One region of the Hydrogenispora ethanolica genome, then DNA from elsewhere that is predicted to be linked to it. Evidence: riboswitches for the same ligand, from Rfam matches in the RefSeq annotation. Region 1 holds a riboswitch; the other holds the start of a gene.

What was found. Region 1 has a riboswitch for S-adenosylmethionine ahead of metA (homoserine O-acetyltransferase MetA). Riboswitches for the same ligand answer to the same signal wherever they lie in the genome.
Region 2: another riboswitch for S-adenosylmethionine. It lies ahead of EDC14_RS16625 (homocysteine biosynthesis protein); the one in region 1 lies ahead of metA (homoserine O-acetyltransferase MetA).

What each region holds. Positions count from the first base shown of each region.
Region 1 is NZ_SLUN01000008.1:73,807-81,666, reverse strand. It holds gene EDC14_RS08700 (DNA alkylation repair protein) at 1-506, opposite strand, end outside; gene EDC14_RS08695 (MutS family DNA mismatch repair protein) at 752-2,605, opposite strand; gene EDC14_RS08690 (RrF2 family transcriptional regulator) at 2,920-3,366, shown strand; gene cysK (cysteine synthase A) at 3,448-4,383, opposite strand; gene metA (homoserine O-acetyltransferase MetA) at 4,555-5,472, opposite strand; SAM riboswitch class I at 5,545-5,646, opposite strand; SAM riboswitch class I at 5,856-5,969, shown strand; gene EDC14_RS08675 (homocysteine synthase) at 6,107-7,390, shown strand; gene EDC14_RS08670 (tRNA threonylcarbamoyladenosine dehydratase) at 7,702-7,860, shown strand, end outside.
Region 2 is NZ_SLUN01000022.1:8,762-16,621, reverse strand. It holds gene EDC14_RS16640 (zinc metallopeptidase) at 1-538, shown strand, start outside; gene rsmB (16S rRNA (cytosine(967)-C(5))-methyltransferase RsmB) at 531-1,889, shown strand; gene EDC14_RS16630 (cofactor-independent phosphoglycerate mutase) at 2,222-3,436, opposite strand; SAM riboswitch class I at 3,873-3,976, shown strand; gene EDC14_RS16625 (homocysteine biosynthesis protein) at 4,042-5,214, shown strand; gene EDC14_RS16620 (NIL domain-containing protein) at 5,207-5,617, shown strand; gene EDC14_RS16615 (UPF0280 family protein) at 5,671-6,417, shown strand; gene EDC14_RS16610 (homocysteine S-methyltransferase family protein) at 6,436-7,740, shown strand; gene EDC14_RS16605 (hypothetical protein) at 7,817-7,860, shown strand, end outside.

The sequences.
Region 1 (7,860 bases):
GCGAGCCGGTTATCCGTCGCTTCTTTCTCGATCAGCGGCAAAAAGGCCAGGAAATGCGCATCCACCATCTGTCTCCCGTTCATCGCCAAGCGGGCCATCATGACAAAACCAGCGCGCTTGACGAACTCTTCCGGACGGGAACTCCACTCGACCGCTTTGGAATAAGCCAAGCAGGTCTTTTCAAACAGATTCATACAGGTCTGATCACAGAGTTCCTGATCCGCAACGGCAGCGAGCCATTTTTCCATCAACTCCACGGTTACCTGGTCGGGATCGGCAATCATTCCGGCCAACAGCCGGGTCTCCCGGATCTCGATCTCCCAAAGCCGTTGTGCCAGGAGATGATTCCGACCGATTGCCCTTGCCAGTTTTCGCAACGTAGGGATGGAAACTCCATAAGCGCTCCGCGTCGTCAATCCGGCCCGGACCCCTTCCTCGGCTCGCGGAACGGCCGCCACCTTTAGATTTTTGAGAACTTCATCCAACCCCATTCTCGCTCTTGCCATCAGCTTGCTCCTCTCTCCCAAATTTTACTTTAAAATCAAAAGCGAAACGTGCTTAACGCGAACTCAGGTCAGGAATGAAACATTACAATAGTTGCAAATTGTTGGGTACCCAGACATCCGCTCCGCGGCAACATTGTTTTAGCTGGTATGTTATTCAACAAATAACTTTATTTTCCTTCTTATCCAATGATATTTATTCCAAATGATGATTTGGAATGGATTGCAAGTCGGTCCGGAATATCCGCTCACTCCGGATCGTCGACAGTAATCCCGGCTGCCCGGAGCAGGTAAAGTGCATTGCGGGTTGTGGAAACCCCCGGCCGGAGCTTAAAATCGAATAAAATCTCGTGCTCCCGGTACTGCTCCTGAAAATGGCAGTTTTTAATTCTTCCCCCGGTCTCCTCTTCCAAATCGGCCAGCTCCAAATCGTGGGTGGAGACCATTCCAATCGCCCCGGCCCGGCTCAGTTTCTTAATCAAAATCCGCGCTCCGGTATGGCGGTCCTTGGAATTGGTTCCTTTAAAGATCTCATCCAGCAGAAAAAAGACCTTGTGGCCGGCAGCTGCGGCATCGACAATCTGTTTCACCCGCAAAACTTCCGCATAAAAGCTGGAAATATGCCGGCTCAAATTATCGCCGACCCGCATGCAGGTATGCATTTCCATCAAGGAACAGGTCAGTTCGCGGGCACAGACGGGAGAACCGGCATAGGCCAAAATCAGATTGATCCCGGCGGTTCGTAGAAACGTGCTCTTTCCCGACATATTTGATCCGGTGACCAGGAGAACCCCGGAGGGCCGGTTGAGCACCAGATCATTGCAAACCCGGTTTTCCGGAAGCAATGGATGGCCGAGTTCCAGCGCCAGATAAACCGGCTCCCCTTCCAGAATACCGGGTATCGCCCATGCGGGATGATCATACCGGACCACCGCCAGCGAGGCGAGGGCTTCCATCTCGCCGAGCACCTCGAACCAACGGCGCAGACGGCTTCCCGACCGCTCCTTCCAGTCCGCCAGGGCGAAGAAACATTGGTAATCCCAGAGCGTCAGCACATTGAGAAAGAAATAAAAGGCATTGTGCCGATTGGATACGGCATCGGCAATCTTGGCCAACCGCTGAATCTGACGGTATACCGGCCTGCCTTTGGACCGGATCTCGGTCTGCAAGCGCACCAGAAACGAAGACTGAAAACGGCGTGACTCCATCACCTCGAATAGCTTGGCATAGCTTTGAAGTTGCTGATGGTAGGGAGCGATCCGTTCCAGGATGCTCTCCCGCTCGCGGCGGCGATACCGGAGCAACAGATATTGAAGCAGGATGACGGCGCCGGGAAGATAAAAGGAGATCTTCAAAAGATAGGCCGTGATCAGGAAGACAGCCGTCACGATCGGCAATAGCCGCACCGCAGACCATAACCACGGCAGATCGGCCAGTGAATGCCGGTCATTGGCCCAGGCGATCAACGTTTCCGGATCCCGTTTCAGATCGGCCAGATATACCGCTTCGGCCATCAGCCGCTGGCGCCAGCCAAGATGGCCGGCCAGTTCCGTGACGGCCTCTTGCCGCTCGCGAATTACCGCCCCGGACTCGGGAGGATGGGTCAACCAACGCGCCAATTGCCTCCTGCCGTGAAACGTTCCGGCAGTATTCAACCATTGAAACAACGAATCCGGGCCAAAAACATCCAAATCGCCGGCAAATTGGTGGTCTTCCGTCTGAAAATCGGCTCCTTGATCCTGAAAACCGCTCCATTCGCCGTTCAACCGTTTGCAACAATTGGCGTTGATCGTCTCCAAAGCGCCGGCCAGGCGCTGCCGGGTCATGGCCTTGACCTGCCAAACATCCACCGCAATAAAGAGGAATATCCCCAAAACCAGCGCCGCGCCGCCCATGGGAAAACTCTTGACCATAAACGCCAGCCCCAAAAGGAACAGGCCGCCCCAAAAGATGAAAATTTTCCAGCGATACCAGCGGTTGAACGCCGTCTCCGCCTTGGCTGCGCACTTTTGGTAAGCCCGACTTCTCCGTTCATAATTTTTAAAAGACTCCCGCAAAATTGTCACCTCATTGCCGATTTTCGAACCGTTCCAACGTATCAACTTAATTCGTTTCCACTCCCAATTCGGCGCCGCCGATGGAAAACCCTGCCACCCGGTTGTGCTTTATTCCTAGTTTGGGTTATTTCTTGAAATAGCATGATTTTTATGATACATTAAAATTAATCCTAATTAAATTGATAGGTATTCCCTAAAAGAGCTGTGATAAACCCGGCTAGAAAGCCGGCAGGGTCACAGCGATTGCTTGAAAAAGTGATAAAGTCGTTTAAAGCCTTTTCGTAAGAGGATTTCTGATTTGAAAGACTTTATCACACGGCTTCTCAATCATCAGCATTCTCTCAATAAAAGGAGTTAACATGCAAATTTCCACGCGCGGACGTTATGGGTTAAGAGCCATGGTTGACTTAGCGATGCATAATCAGGAAGGTCCTTTGGCCTTGCGGGTCATCGCCGAACGCCAGGAAATCTCCGAATCCTATTTGGAACAGGTTTTTACCAGTCTCCGCAAGGCTGGTCTGGTGCGGGCCTCCCGCGGCGCTCAAGGAGGCTACGAGTTGGTTAAAAAGGCGACGGAAATTACTGTCGGCGACGTATTACGGGCGTTGGAAGGGCCGATCGCGCCGGTTCTGTGTGTTGAATCCGCGCCGTTTTCCAAGCAGTGCGAGCGGGAGAAGAACTGTATAACCCGGCAATTTTGGCAAGAATTCAAGGAGACTATCGATCGCTTCCTCGACGGAACCTCTCTCCAAGACCTGGCCGATCGCGCGGTATCCAACAAGGTCAACGTAATGTATTATATCTGACTCTATCGCGCGCAGCAAAATAAACACGAGGCCGTCCTTGATGCAGGGACGGCCTCGTGTTTCGATAAGGCTTTTCTACAGTTATTCCGACTGAAACAAAGTGGTCGACAAATAGCGTTCTCCCGTATCCGGCAGGAGTACAATAATGGTCTTGCCCCGGTTCTCCGGCCGCTTGGCGATGGCGGTCGCCGCGCAAGCCGCCGCCCCGGAAGAGATTCCCACCAGCAACCCTTCAGTCTTGGCCAGTTGCCGGACAGTATGGAAGGCTTCCTCGTTTTTCACTGGATAGATCTCATCGATAATCGAACGATTCAAGATATCCGGCACAAATCCGGCGCCGATTCCTTGCAGCATATGCGGACCCGGGGTTCCTCCCGACAGAACCGGGGAATTGAAAGGTTCCACTGCGATAACTTGAAGGCCGGGTTTCCGCTCTTTTAGGACTTCCCCGACTCCGGTGACGGTGCCGCCCGTGCCGACGCCCCCTACAAAAATATCGACCTGGCCGTCGCTGTCTCGCCAGATCTCCTCCGCAGTGGTCCGGCGGTGAACCGCGGGGTTCGCCGGGTTCTTGAACTGTTGCGGAATGAAGGAGTCCGGTATTTCCGCGGCTAACTCCTCGGACTTGCGGATCGCGCCTTTCATGCCTTCGGGTCCGGGAGTCAGGACCACCTCCGCACCCAGCGCTTTCAGAAGATTCCGCCGTTCGATGCTCATCGTCTCCGGCATGGTCAGAATTAACCGGTATCCTTTGGCCGCCGCCACCATGGCAAGGCCGATCCCGGTATTGCCGCTGGTCGGCTCGATGATCACCGAGCCTCGTTTTAAAACGCCCCGTTCTTCGGCATCCCGGATCATGGCCGCTCCGATCCGGTCTTTGACACTGCCCGCCGGATTAAAATATTCGAGCTTGGCAACGAGTTTCGCTTCCAATCCGTGCGCGCGGTTATAATTGGCCAATTCCAGCAGCGGCGTATTGCCGATCAGGTCGATCAGGCTGCAGGCAATCTTCGCCATCATAATCCCTCCCTGAAGTATTCGAAGTATTCATTGCTGGAAGATATGTCGCATTGAACACTCCAATGGATTGCGACCTATTTTCCCTAATTCATCAGATGGTTGATCAAAGACTTTTTTCATCTTACTATAGCCATCATAATTTTTCCTACCGGAGTTGTCAATGTCAGCTCACTCAATTGCATTGAGATCGTAGGGAGTCTCCTGATACACATAGTAATTCAGCCAATTGGTGAATAAAAGATTCGCATGGCCCCGCCAGCGCACGATCGGCGGCTGGCTGGGATCATCATTGGGATAATAGTTCCGGGGGATACTGACGGTCATGCCCTTCGCGACGTCCCGGTCGTATTCCCACTTCAAGGTCAAGGGATCATACTCGGCGTGGCCGGTGACAAAGATCCGGCGGCCGTCTTTACTGGCGACAATATAGGTTCCCGCTTGCTCCGATTCGGCCAGGATTTCCAATTCGGGCACCTTCAGGATGTCTTCCCGGCGCACCTCGGTATGGCGGGAGTGGGGCGCCAAAAAACAGTCGTCGAAGCCGCGCAGCAATTTTACATACTGCTTGGTAACGCGGTGGCTGAAGACCCCGAACATTTTGCTGGCCAGCGGATACTTGGGCACTCCGTAGTGGTAAAACAGACCGGCTTGCGCCGCCCAACAGATATGCAGCGTAGAAAAGACGTGGTGCTTGGTCCATTCCATGATTTGGCCCAACTCTTCCCAGTAGGTCACTTCTTCGAAATCCAGCTGCTCGACCGGAGCGCCCGTAATGACCATTCCGTCAAACTTCTGGTCCTGTACTTCCCGAAAGGTTTTATAAAAAGCTTCCAAATGTTCCGGAGCGGTATTTTTGGACTGATGGCTTTCGGGAAACAACAGGGTGATGTCGACCTGCAGCGGCGAATTGCCGAGCAGCCGCAACAACTGCGTCTCCGTGGTGATCTTGGTAGGCATCAGGTTCAGGATCGCGATCCGCAGCGGCCGGATGTCCTGATGAAATGCGCGGTCCTCCGGCATGACGAAGATGTTCTCATTCGTCAGCGTCTCGGTAGCCGGCAAATTGTCCGGGATTTTGATGGGCATGGAAAGACCTCCTTGAAAGTAGTATTCGCAAAAAAACCTCTTCCGAAAGGAAGAGGCTTGGTTGGCTCGTTCCTCTCATCTCCCAGGTTTCCCTGTAGGAATTGGCACCGCGCGACGCTGCCGCCGGTTGCCGAGGGATCATCGGGCCTTTCCCTTCCCCTCTCTGGATAAGAGCGCTTGCTTATGATTATTGATCAAAATTATAAGTATTGCCATATCATTAGTCAAGTTAAATTCGAAACTTCCGCCAAGTTTTTGGGCGGACGCCAGCGGGTTTTCCCATCCGCTGCATGCAAAAATTTTACTTGACACTTCATCCGGCTTATAATATAGTATATACAAAATATTCCTATTAAATTTATAGGAATTGACAAGATTAGAATACCTTATCCAGAGAGGTGGAGGGACTGGCCCGAAGATGCCTCGGCAACCATCGTGATATCCAGACGACATGGTGCCAATTCCAGCGAAACTGAGCAAGTTTCGAAAGATAAGGGGGTTTAAAAAAGCTACCCCCTTTCTTGACAAAGGGGGTTTTTATTTTTGGGAAGAACTAGAAGCCAGCCCTCGTCAGCTCCCTGCCAAACCCCACGATTTGAACGGCCATCGACTCATTACGAAGGAGGAATTATCCATGTCCAACAATTATCACTGGGAAACTCTCGCGGTACACGGCGGCCAAGAGGCCGATCCGACCACCGGAGCGCGGGCGGTGCCGATCTATCAGACCTCATCGTACCAATTCAAAGATACCGAACATGCCGCCAATCTTTTCGGCCTGAAGGAGTTCGGCAATATCTACACCCGGCTGATGAATCCCACCTCCGATGTTTTCGAAAAACGCCTTGCCGCGCTGGACGGCGGCGTCGGCGCCTTGGCGGTGGCCTCGGGCCAGGCCGCGATCTCGCTGGCGATTTTAAACATCGCCCAGACCGGCGATGAGATCGTCTCCGCCGACAATCTTTACGGCGGCACCTATAACCTATTCCATTACACATTGGCGCGGCTTGGAATCACCGTCAAGTTCGTCGATTCCAGCGATCCGCAGAACTTCGAAAAAGCCATCACCGAAAAGACCAAAGCCATTTACGGCGAATCCATCGGCAATCCGAAGCTGGATGTCCTGGATTTCGAAGCGGTGGCGGAGATCGCGCACCGGCATGGCCTGCCGTTTATCGTGGATAATACCTCCACTCCCTACCTGATTCGCCCGATCGAACACGGCGTGGATATCGTGGTTTACTCCGCCACCAAGTTCATCGGCGGCCATGGCACTTCCATCGGCGGCGTCATCGTCGATTCCGGAAAATTCGACTGGACGAACGGCAAATTCCCGCTGATCGCCGAGCCCGACCCGAGCTACCATGGGATCAATTTCGTGGAAGCGCTCAAGCCCATCGGCAACATCGCCTATATTCTGAAGGCCCGCGTCACGCTGCTGCGCGATCTGGGGCCCGCGCCCTCGCCCTTTAATTCTTTCTTATTCTTGCAAGGCCTGGAGACGTTACACCTGCGGATGCCGCGCCACAGCGAAAATGCCTTGAAAGTCGCGACGTTCCTCAAAGAGCACCCCAAAGTCTCCTGGGTCAACTACCCGGGGCTGCCGGACAGCCCGCAATATCAGAAGGCGCAAAAATACTTGCCGCAGGGCGCCGGCGCCCTCATCGGATTCGGCGTGAAAGGCGGCAAGGAGGCGGGCGTGCGTTTCATCAATCATGTCAAGCTCCTCTCGCACCTGGCCAACATCGGCGACGCCAAGTCGCTGGTGATCCATCCGGCTTCAACCACGCACCAGCAGTTGTCCGAAGCGGAACAACTGGCCACGGGAGTGACGCCCGACTTCATCCGGCTGTCGGTCGGAATTGAGCATGGCGCCGACATCATCGCCGATATCGACCAGGCGCTCGCCCAAGCCTGAGCCCGCTGCCGAGCCAAGCCTCGCCCGAGGACCCGGAGCTCTCATCTCCGGGTCTTTTTCATGCCGCAGTTTATGAAGGCTTTTTCAAGCGCCGGGGTTCCGCCCCGGGAACCAGTCGCGGCCCGTCCATAAAACAGGGTCCATCGGGCCAGAATAATCCGGATGATATTTCACTTTGACAGCGGGAGCTTCGCCATATATAATTTTAGTGATTCAAACGAAACTTGCAGGGAAAATGGCAGCACGCCGGGCCCGGAATGGTGGAGGCCATCCGGGACGGCCCGGGCCGCTTGTTTCCCAAGGAGGATAGGATGTCAGAACCTAAGCAACACCGTTTTAGCCGTTTCGAACTCCTGGTCGGAGCGGAAAAATTAGCCAAGCTCAACACCGCGCGGGTCGCCGTGATCGGACTGGGCGGCGTCGGCTCATATACCGTCGAAGCGCTAGCCCGTGCCGGAGTCGGCTGGTTG
Region 2 (7,860 bases), on a different contig from region 1:
AAATAACAATAATTTGGCGGATATTCCGGTGGAATTGACTCCCGGAACTTTATCCGATCATTATGATCCGCGTTCTAGGGTGCTGCGGCTTTCTCCCGAAGTTTATCACGGGCGTTCATTGGCTTCGCTCGGTGTGGCCGCTCATGAAACCGGCCATGCCTTGCAGCACGCCCGCGCTTATGCGCCCCTCGCCTTGCGGAATAGCATTTTTCCCATTGCCAATTTTGGTTCCAATCTGGGATACATCCTGTTCTTTCTCGGGTTCTTATTCGGAGGGAACACGTTCTTAATCGATTTGGGCATTATCCTGTTTAGTTTCTTTGTATTCTTTACCCTGGTGACTTTGCCGGTGGAGTTCAACGCCAGTAACCGCGGCCTGGCGATGCTGGCGGACGGAGGCTTTTTGATGCGCGGCGACGAGGTGGGCGGCGCCAAAAAAGTACTCAGTGCCGCGGCCATGACGTATCTCGCGGCAGCTTCCATGGCGGTTTTACAACTTTTACGAATGCTTTTCCTTAGAGGCCGGCGTGATGATTAGTTCCGGACGCCTTTTGGCGCGGATGGTTTTGGACCGGGTAGAACAGAATGAATCCTACGTTAATTTGGCGCTGCATGATATTTTAGCCAGCAATCCCCAGGTCGAACAGAGAGAGCGGGCTTTCTGCACCGAACTGGTATACGGTACCTTGCGCAATCTGCTTCAGATTGATTTCATCCTCGGACGGCTTTTAAGCCGTCCTTTACAATCGTTGAAAGTTCCCGTCAAGGATACGCTTCGTCTGGCCCTCTACCAACTGCTATTTCTTCCGGAAATACCGGAAAGAGCGGTTTGCCACGCCGCTGTGGACCAAATCAAGAATTCCCGCTATTCCGGTTTGGCGGGACTGGTCAACGCGGTTCTCCGTAATTTTCTGAGAAACCGCAAGCAGATCCCTTTCCCCGATCGCGATTCCCAACCGGTGGAGTTTCTGTCCGTTACCTATTCCCACCCGGCATGGCTGGCGGAACGTTGGCTGAAGCGCTACGGATTTGAATTAGCCGAGCGGCTGATGGCCATCGATAATGAGAAACCGCCGTTAACGGTCCGGATCAATCGCCTATGTACGTCGCTCGCCGCTATCCGGCATGAATTGGCCGAAGCAGGAGTGATGTTCACCCAAGGTAACCTATTAGACGAAGCGTTAATCCTCCAATCCCTGCCCATGCCATTGGAAGAACTTCCCGCCTTTCGAAACGGCAAACTCTTTGTGCAGGATGAGAGTTCCATGTTGGTGGCCCATTTGTTGCAGCCGGCGCCCGGCGCGACGGTCGTTGACCTGTGTGCGGCACCCGGGGGGAAAAGTACTCATTTAGCCGAATTGATGAATAATTGCGGCACGATTTACAGTATTGACGACCATCCTCATAAAGTCGGCCTGATTGCCGAAAACGCCGCCCGGTTAGGATTGAAGATTATCGAGCCGCGCTTGGCCGATGCCCGCAGTTTTCAACCGCCCTCTGATGTGCCCGTCGACGCGATTCTGGTCGATGCTCCCTGTTCCGGAACGGGTGTATTGCGGCGCAGGGTGGACGCGCGTTACCGCCGGCAAGCGGAAGATAGCGCCGAATTGGTCCGGATTCAACGGGAAATTCTAGACCATGCGGCGCAATTGTTGAAGTCCGGCGGCCGGATCGTTTATAGCACCTGCACCTTGGAACCGGAGGAAAACCAAGAGCAGATTCGCTGGTTCTGCCAGGCGCATCCGGAATTCCGGCCCGTTCCGTGGCGGGAGTATCTGCCCGCTCAATTGGGGGATCACCTCGAAGACTCCTCGACTCCCTGGGCAAATGTCCTGCCTGCGTCGGGTGGGGGAGACGGTTTCTTTCTCTGCCGCTTACACAAGAGCTAGACCTTCTTTTGGAAATACTTGCAGACTCTTGGAAATGAATTGACAAACAATTCATCCTCCAAGGTCGATCTTGAGCTATCAAAGATGGAACTTGAGTGACTCAAGAATGATCTTGAGTTATCCAAGATCGTTGTTGAGCAACCAAAGATCGTTCTTGGGTCATCCAAGAACGATTGGGGATCACTAAAGATCGATCTGGAGTGACTGAAGAACGATCTTGAGCTATCCAAGATCGTTCTTGAACAATAAAAGATCGTTCTTGAACAATAAAAGATCGATCTTGAGGAGTCAAGATCGATCTTGAACGACAGGAGAGTCGTTTCTTTGATGCATTACCCCAAAATAAAGCGATCCATCAGTCGGAAACCTTCTTCAATGAACAGTCCGGTGACGGCAGCCGATTTTTCCGTAAAGCAAGCCGTTGAATGACCCGGACTCGTTTGGGTGGACTGATAAATGACAAAGGGGACCGGATCGGCGACATGGGTCTTTAAACTGAGCGGCGTGGGATGATCGGGTAACAGCATAATCTTATAATCCGGGGTCAACTCCGGCAGCCGTTCCAAAATCGGACCGAGAATCTCGCCGTCGATTTTTTCAATGGCTTTTACTTTATTTTCGACTTCACCACGGTGCCCGGCCTCATCCGGCGCTTCAACATGAAGATAGACAAAATCCTGTCCTGCGGCAAAAGCGGCCAGCGCCGCCTCGGCTTTGCCTTTATAGTTGGTGTGGACATTCCCGGTGGCTCCGGGTACTTCAATCACGTTTAATCCGGCGCAAATACCCAAGCCCTTCGCCAGATCCACCGCCGAAATTACCGAACCATGCAGCTGATACTTTTCATGAAAACTGGAAATATTCGGTTTGGTGCCTTGGCCCCAGAGCCAAATGGAGGTTGCCGGCCGCAATCCGCGCTGGATTCTCCGGAGATTGACGGGATGGTTTTTGAGGATGTCGGCGCTTTGTACCATGAATTCCAATAATTGCGCGGCGCCGTCGCCTTTCGGCAAGTGGTCATGAATCGGGCGGTCCGAAATGTCATGGGGCGGGGTCAAGCGGGAAGCGGTGGGGCCCCCGTGCCACACCATCAAATGACGGTAGCTGATTCCGGGATAAAAGTGGATCTGATCGTTGCCAAGCTGGGCTCCGATATCCTGAATTAATACAGCGGCCTCCTCAGTGGAAATCTCATCGGAACTGTAGTCAACCATTGTTTTGGCGGAATAATCGGCATCCTCCGACAAGGTCACGAGATTACAGCGGAAGGCCACGTCGGACGGGCTGAGATCGACTCCGATGCTGACCGCCTCCAACGGAGAACGTCCGGTATAATAAATTTGGGGATTATAACCCATTACCGCCAAATTGGCCACATCGCTTCCGGGGGGCATCCCCGTTGGGACGGTCCTCGCCAAACCGACTGTGCCGTGCTTTGCCAAAAAATCCATCTGGGGTTTATGACTAACTTCCAAAGGCGTCTGACCGTTTAATTCGGGAACCGGATAGTCCGCCATGCCATCGCCCAGGATTACTAAATACTTCATGAAATCACCGTCCCGGTATGATAAAATATGAAACTGTAAAAATTATAACATTTCATTAAACCCCGCTCAATAAAGTTATGATTTCATTTTTAATTTTGAAGCGCCAACTTTCAAGAAGTTTCGGAGCGAACCGGTTGAAATGATAATCGCGGTAGAGAGAAGGGTAATCAAATGAAAAGCCAACCCGCATCTTTTTATTTCATGATTTGCCTCATTTGTCTCATTGCCTCCGGAATTTTATTTTTAACTCGATTTCGGGCTCAGGTACCCGTCCGGATTGATTTTGACAAACAGTTTCAGGAGTACCGGTTATCAAAGTAAGCCCGCGAATGCCATAGGGAACATTTTCGGCAAAAAAGTCAAAATAAATAATTTTATTTAAATCCTTGACGATTCTTGATCAAAATAATATACTATTAAATTAGATTCATTCATATCCTCATCAAGAGAGGTGGAGGGACTGGCCCGATGAGACCTCGGCAACCTTCGTGTGAGAGCGAACTGGTGCCAAATCCAGCAGGGAATCCTGGCAGATGAGAGGTTATTCGCTTTTATGCCTCTTTATTGAGGCTTTTTTATTTTATGCAACTTGGAGGTGTCGCCGTGTGAAAAGTTATGCGGAGATTAATGAAAAGATTAAGCAGGGAAAGGCCGTAGTCGTTACGGCTGAAGAGATCATCGATCTGGTTCAGGAGAAGGGTTATCAGAAGGCCGCAGCGGAAATCGATGTTGTGACAACAGCCACATTTGGCCCGATGTGTTCTTCCGGGGCTTTTTTAAATTTTGGCCATTCGGATCCGCCCATTCGCATGAGCAAGGTATCGCTCAATAATGTACCGGCTTATGCGGGAGTCGCCGCGGTCGATGCCTATATCGGCGCCACCGAACTATCGGAGACTCAAGGCTTTCAATATGGCGGTGCTCATGTCATTGAAGACTTAATCAGCGGGAAACAGGTGGAGTTAAAAGCGTTATCCTACGGGACGGACTGCTATCCGCGCAAAGAGATTCATACCTATATTACCTTGCAAGACCTGAATCAAGCTTATTTATTTAATCCGCGGAATGTCTATCAAAACTATGCGGCGGCAGTGAATTCGTCTTCTAAGACCATCTATACCTACATGGGAACTTTGCTGCCGAATTTCGGCAATGTTACTTATTCTACATCCGGCGAACTCAGCCCATTACTAAATGATCCGTACTATCGAACGATTGGAATCGGCACCCGCATCTTTTTAGGCGGAACGGTTGGGTACGTAGCATGGGAAGGAACGCAACACAATCCGCTGCAAAAAAGGGCCGAAAACGGCGTGCCGCTTTCTAGCGCCGGGACATTGGCGTTGATCGGGAACCTGAAAGAGATGAAACGCGATTTTTTACGGGCTGCTCTATTTGATCGTTACGGAGTCACGATGTACGTCGGCGTGGGGATTCCCATACCGATTTTGGATGAGGAAATGTTGCGTTTTACCGCCATTTCCAACCGGGAGATTCAGACGACGATTGTCGACTATAGTGTCCCGGAACGCAGTAAACCCAACTATGGCCTGGTAAGTTATGAACAGTTGCGCTCCGGAAGAGTCACCGTTCAGGGAAAATCAGTGCCTACTGCGCCTTTGTCATCACTTTATCAAGCTCGTCGGATCGCCGCTATCCTGAAAGAGTGGATTACCCTTGGTCAGTTTACATTGACGGAACCCGTTCAAGCTTTGCCGTTAGAAAACAAACTGAATTCATTGGAGATCCACGCCAAGGAGGCTTCCCAACATGCCTAAAACGAGAATCGTTCTTTCATTCCCGCCCAGTTTGACAGAGGTGCCGTTAACCTACCATTTGGTCAAGGAGTTTGATCTGGCAATCAATATCCTAAAAGCGAAGATCACGCCCGGAGAAGAAGGGAAACTGGTCATCGAGCTTTCCAACGGTTCCGAAGCCAATATCCAAGCGGGCATCCAGTATATTATTTCTCAAGGAGTTCACGTCGAGCCGATAGGGAAGGAAATCGTGTGGAATGAAGCCGAGTGTATTCACTGCGGGGCCTGCACGGCAGTGTGCCGTTCCAAGGCGCTCACTATCGCCGCTCCGGACTGGCAGTTATCTTTTGACAAGGAACAGTGCATTGTTTGTGAATCATGCGTAAAGGCTTGCCCCATGCAGATTATTCAGGCGACTTTTTAAGTTTTTAAGATAGTGCCAGTGTTACGGCATTTTCACGTTAAGGAATACTTATAATGGATAAAGATCCGGAGTACTTAAAAAAGACGGACGTTGAAAGGGATTATCGGGCTTACCACGCCGGCGACTTAATTCGTTCCAGAGTGGTTATTGGTGAAAGCGATTTATGGATTTTGAGCGATCAGGCCGTGGAGGAGCGGGTAAAAAAATTACTGTTGGAGTTGCGGCGTCATTTAAAAGAATATATCTATCACCATCCGCTTTTTGCGAAAACGCTCGTTCCCTATCCGCCGGATTCGACAGCCTATCCCATCGTCCAATGGATGATCGATGTCTCGAGCCGGGTTCAGGTGGGTCCCATGGCGGCGGTGGCCGGCGCCGTTGCGGGGATGATCGCCCAAGACCTTCCCGACATATCCGAATTCATTATCGAGAATGGCGGCGATATTTTCCTGCGTTCGTCCAAAGAACGGATGATTGCCGTCTATGCCGGAAATTCCCCGTTTTCCCGGAGAGTGGGTTTGAAAATCGCCCCCTGTCCAAAGGGGTTGGGGGTCTGTACTTCCGCCGGTACAGTGGGGCCGTCTTTGAGTTTAGGAGAAGCCGATGCCGCAGTCATTATTGCGGAGGATGTGGCGTTGGCCGATGCTGCCGCTACAGCAACGGCTAACCAAATCCATCGAACCACCGATCTTTCCCGGGTGATTGCTTCCGTTCAGCAAATCCCCGGATTACAAGGCGCTTTACTCATTAAAGATGATCGAATGGCGGCTTGGGGAGAGATAAACCTGGTTGCCATATAAATTTGGGGAGGTTTTTTGATGCCGCAATCGTTTCTCGACCTCAACCGGAATCTATTGTTTTTTGATGGAGCCATGGGGACCATGCTGCAAAAGCAGCAAGTCTTGCAGCCTGGTGAAGCCCCCGAAATTTTGAATCTGACCCATCCGGATATCGTGGCCGAGGTTCATCGCCAATATCTTGCCGCCGGCGCCCAATGTATCGAGACCAACACGTTCGGGGCCAGCAGGATCAAGCTGAGTGCCGAGGGCTTGGAGAGTAAAGCCGCGGAGTTGAATACTGCGGCGGTAAAAATTGCGAAGAGTGTGGTCCAAGAGAACCAATTGGTTGCCGCTTCGATTGGACCTACCGGCCGGATGATCGAACCCTTGGGTGATTTGACCTTTGAAGACGCTTATATTGCGTTTCTCGAGCAAGTCCAGCTTTGTGCGGCAGCGGGCGCCGATCTGATCAGCATTGAAACCATGAGCGATATCCAGGAGGCGAAAGCGGCGGTTCAAGCTTCTCTCACGGTCGGTCTCCCAGTCATCGCTTCCGTGAGTTTTATGGAGAATGGCCGGTTACTGACGGGTTTTACCCCGGAAATGGTTGCCGCCACTCTGTCGGGTTATCCCTTGTTAGCACTTGGCACCAATTGCGGTTTGCCCGCCGTTTCGCTGCAACCGATCATTCAAAAAATGGCCGCCTATACCAAAATACCGCTGATTGTTCAACCCAACGCCGGCAAACCTTTCGTGGAAAACGGTACGACCGTTTATCAAGAAAGCGCGGCTGAATTCGGCGCCGCCTGCATGGAACTGATTCGGTCCGGTGCCCGTGTTATCGGCGGTTGCTGCGGCACTTCTCCCGAACATATCCGTGAATTGCGTCAACGAAGCGCAGCCCTTCTATATCAGGTCTCATCGAATCAGAGCCAGGATTACCTCGTCTCCAAAAGCATGCTCATTCCGGCGCAATTGGAACATCAGCCATCCGAGGTTTATCTGTTAGAGCTTGACGCTTATTCCGAATTATGGAATCAGTTTATAAGCGGTTCCGAAGATTCCCTTATTGACCTGATTTTCGAGATAGATTCCCAATCCGTTCAAGTGATCCGTATTCAGGCGAATGAGCTTGATGCCCAATACCGTGAATCGTTCCGCAGCTTGGTTCAAGTGCTGGCTACGTATTGGCCCAATTTGGTTAAAGCGGAACTAACGGATCCCGATTTGATTCAAATCTTTTTATCGCACATCCCCGGACGGGCGATGGTTTGCGGAGAATCGGATCCCCGACTGATCGCTCGGACAGAAAGATATGGCGGAGTGTATCAAGTCATTCGATAATATTTATTGGCATAAATATCTTCCTTCTGGAACAAAATATGATAGGAACTGGTTGAAGGGCGAGGAGGGAAGATGGATGCCAAAAAATGCTTTGGCAATAGCGAGTGTCCCTAACCAATC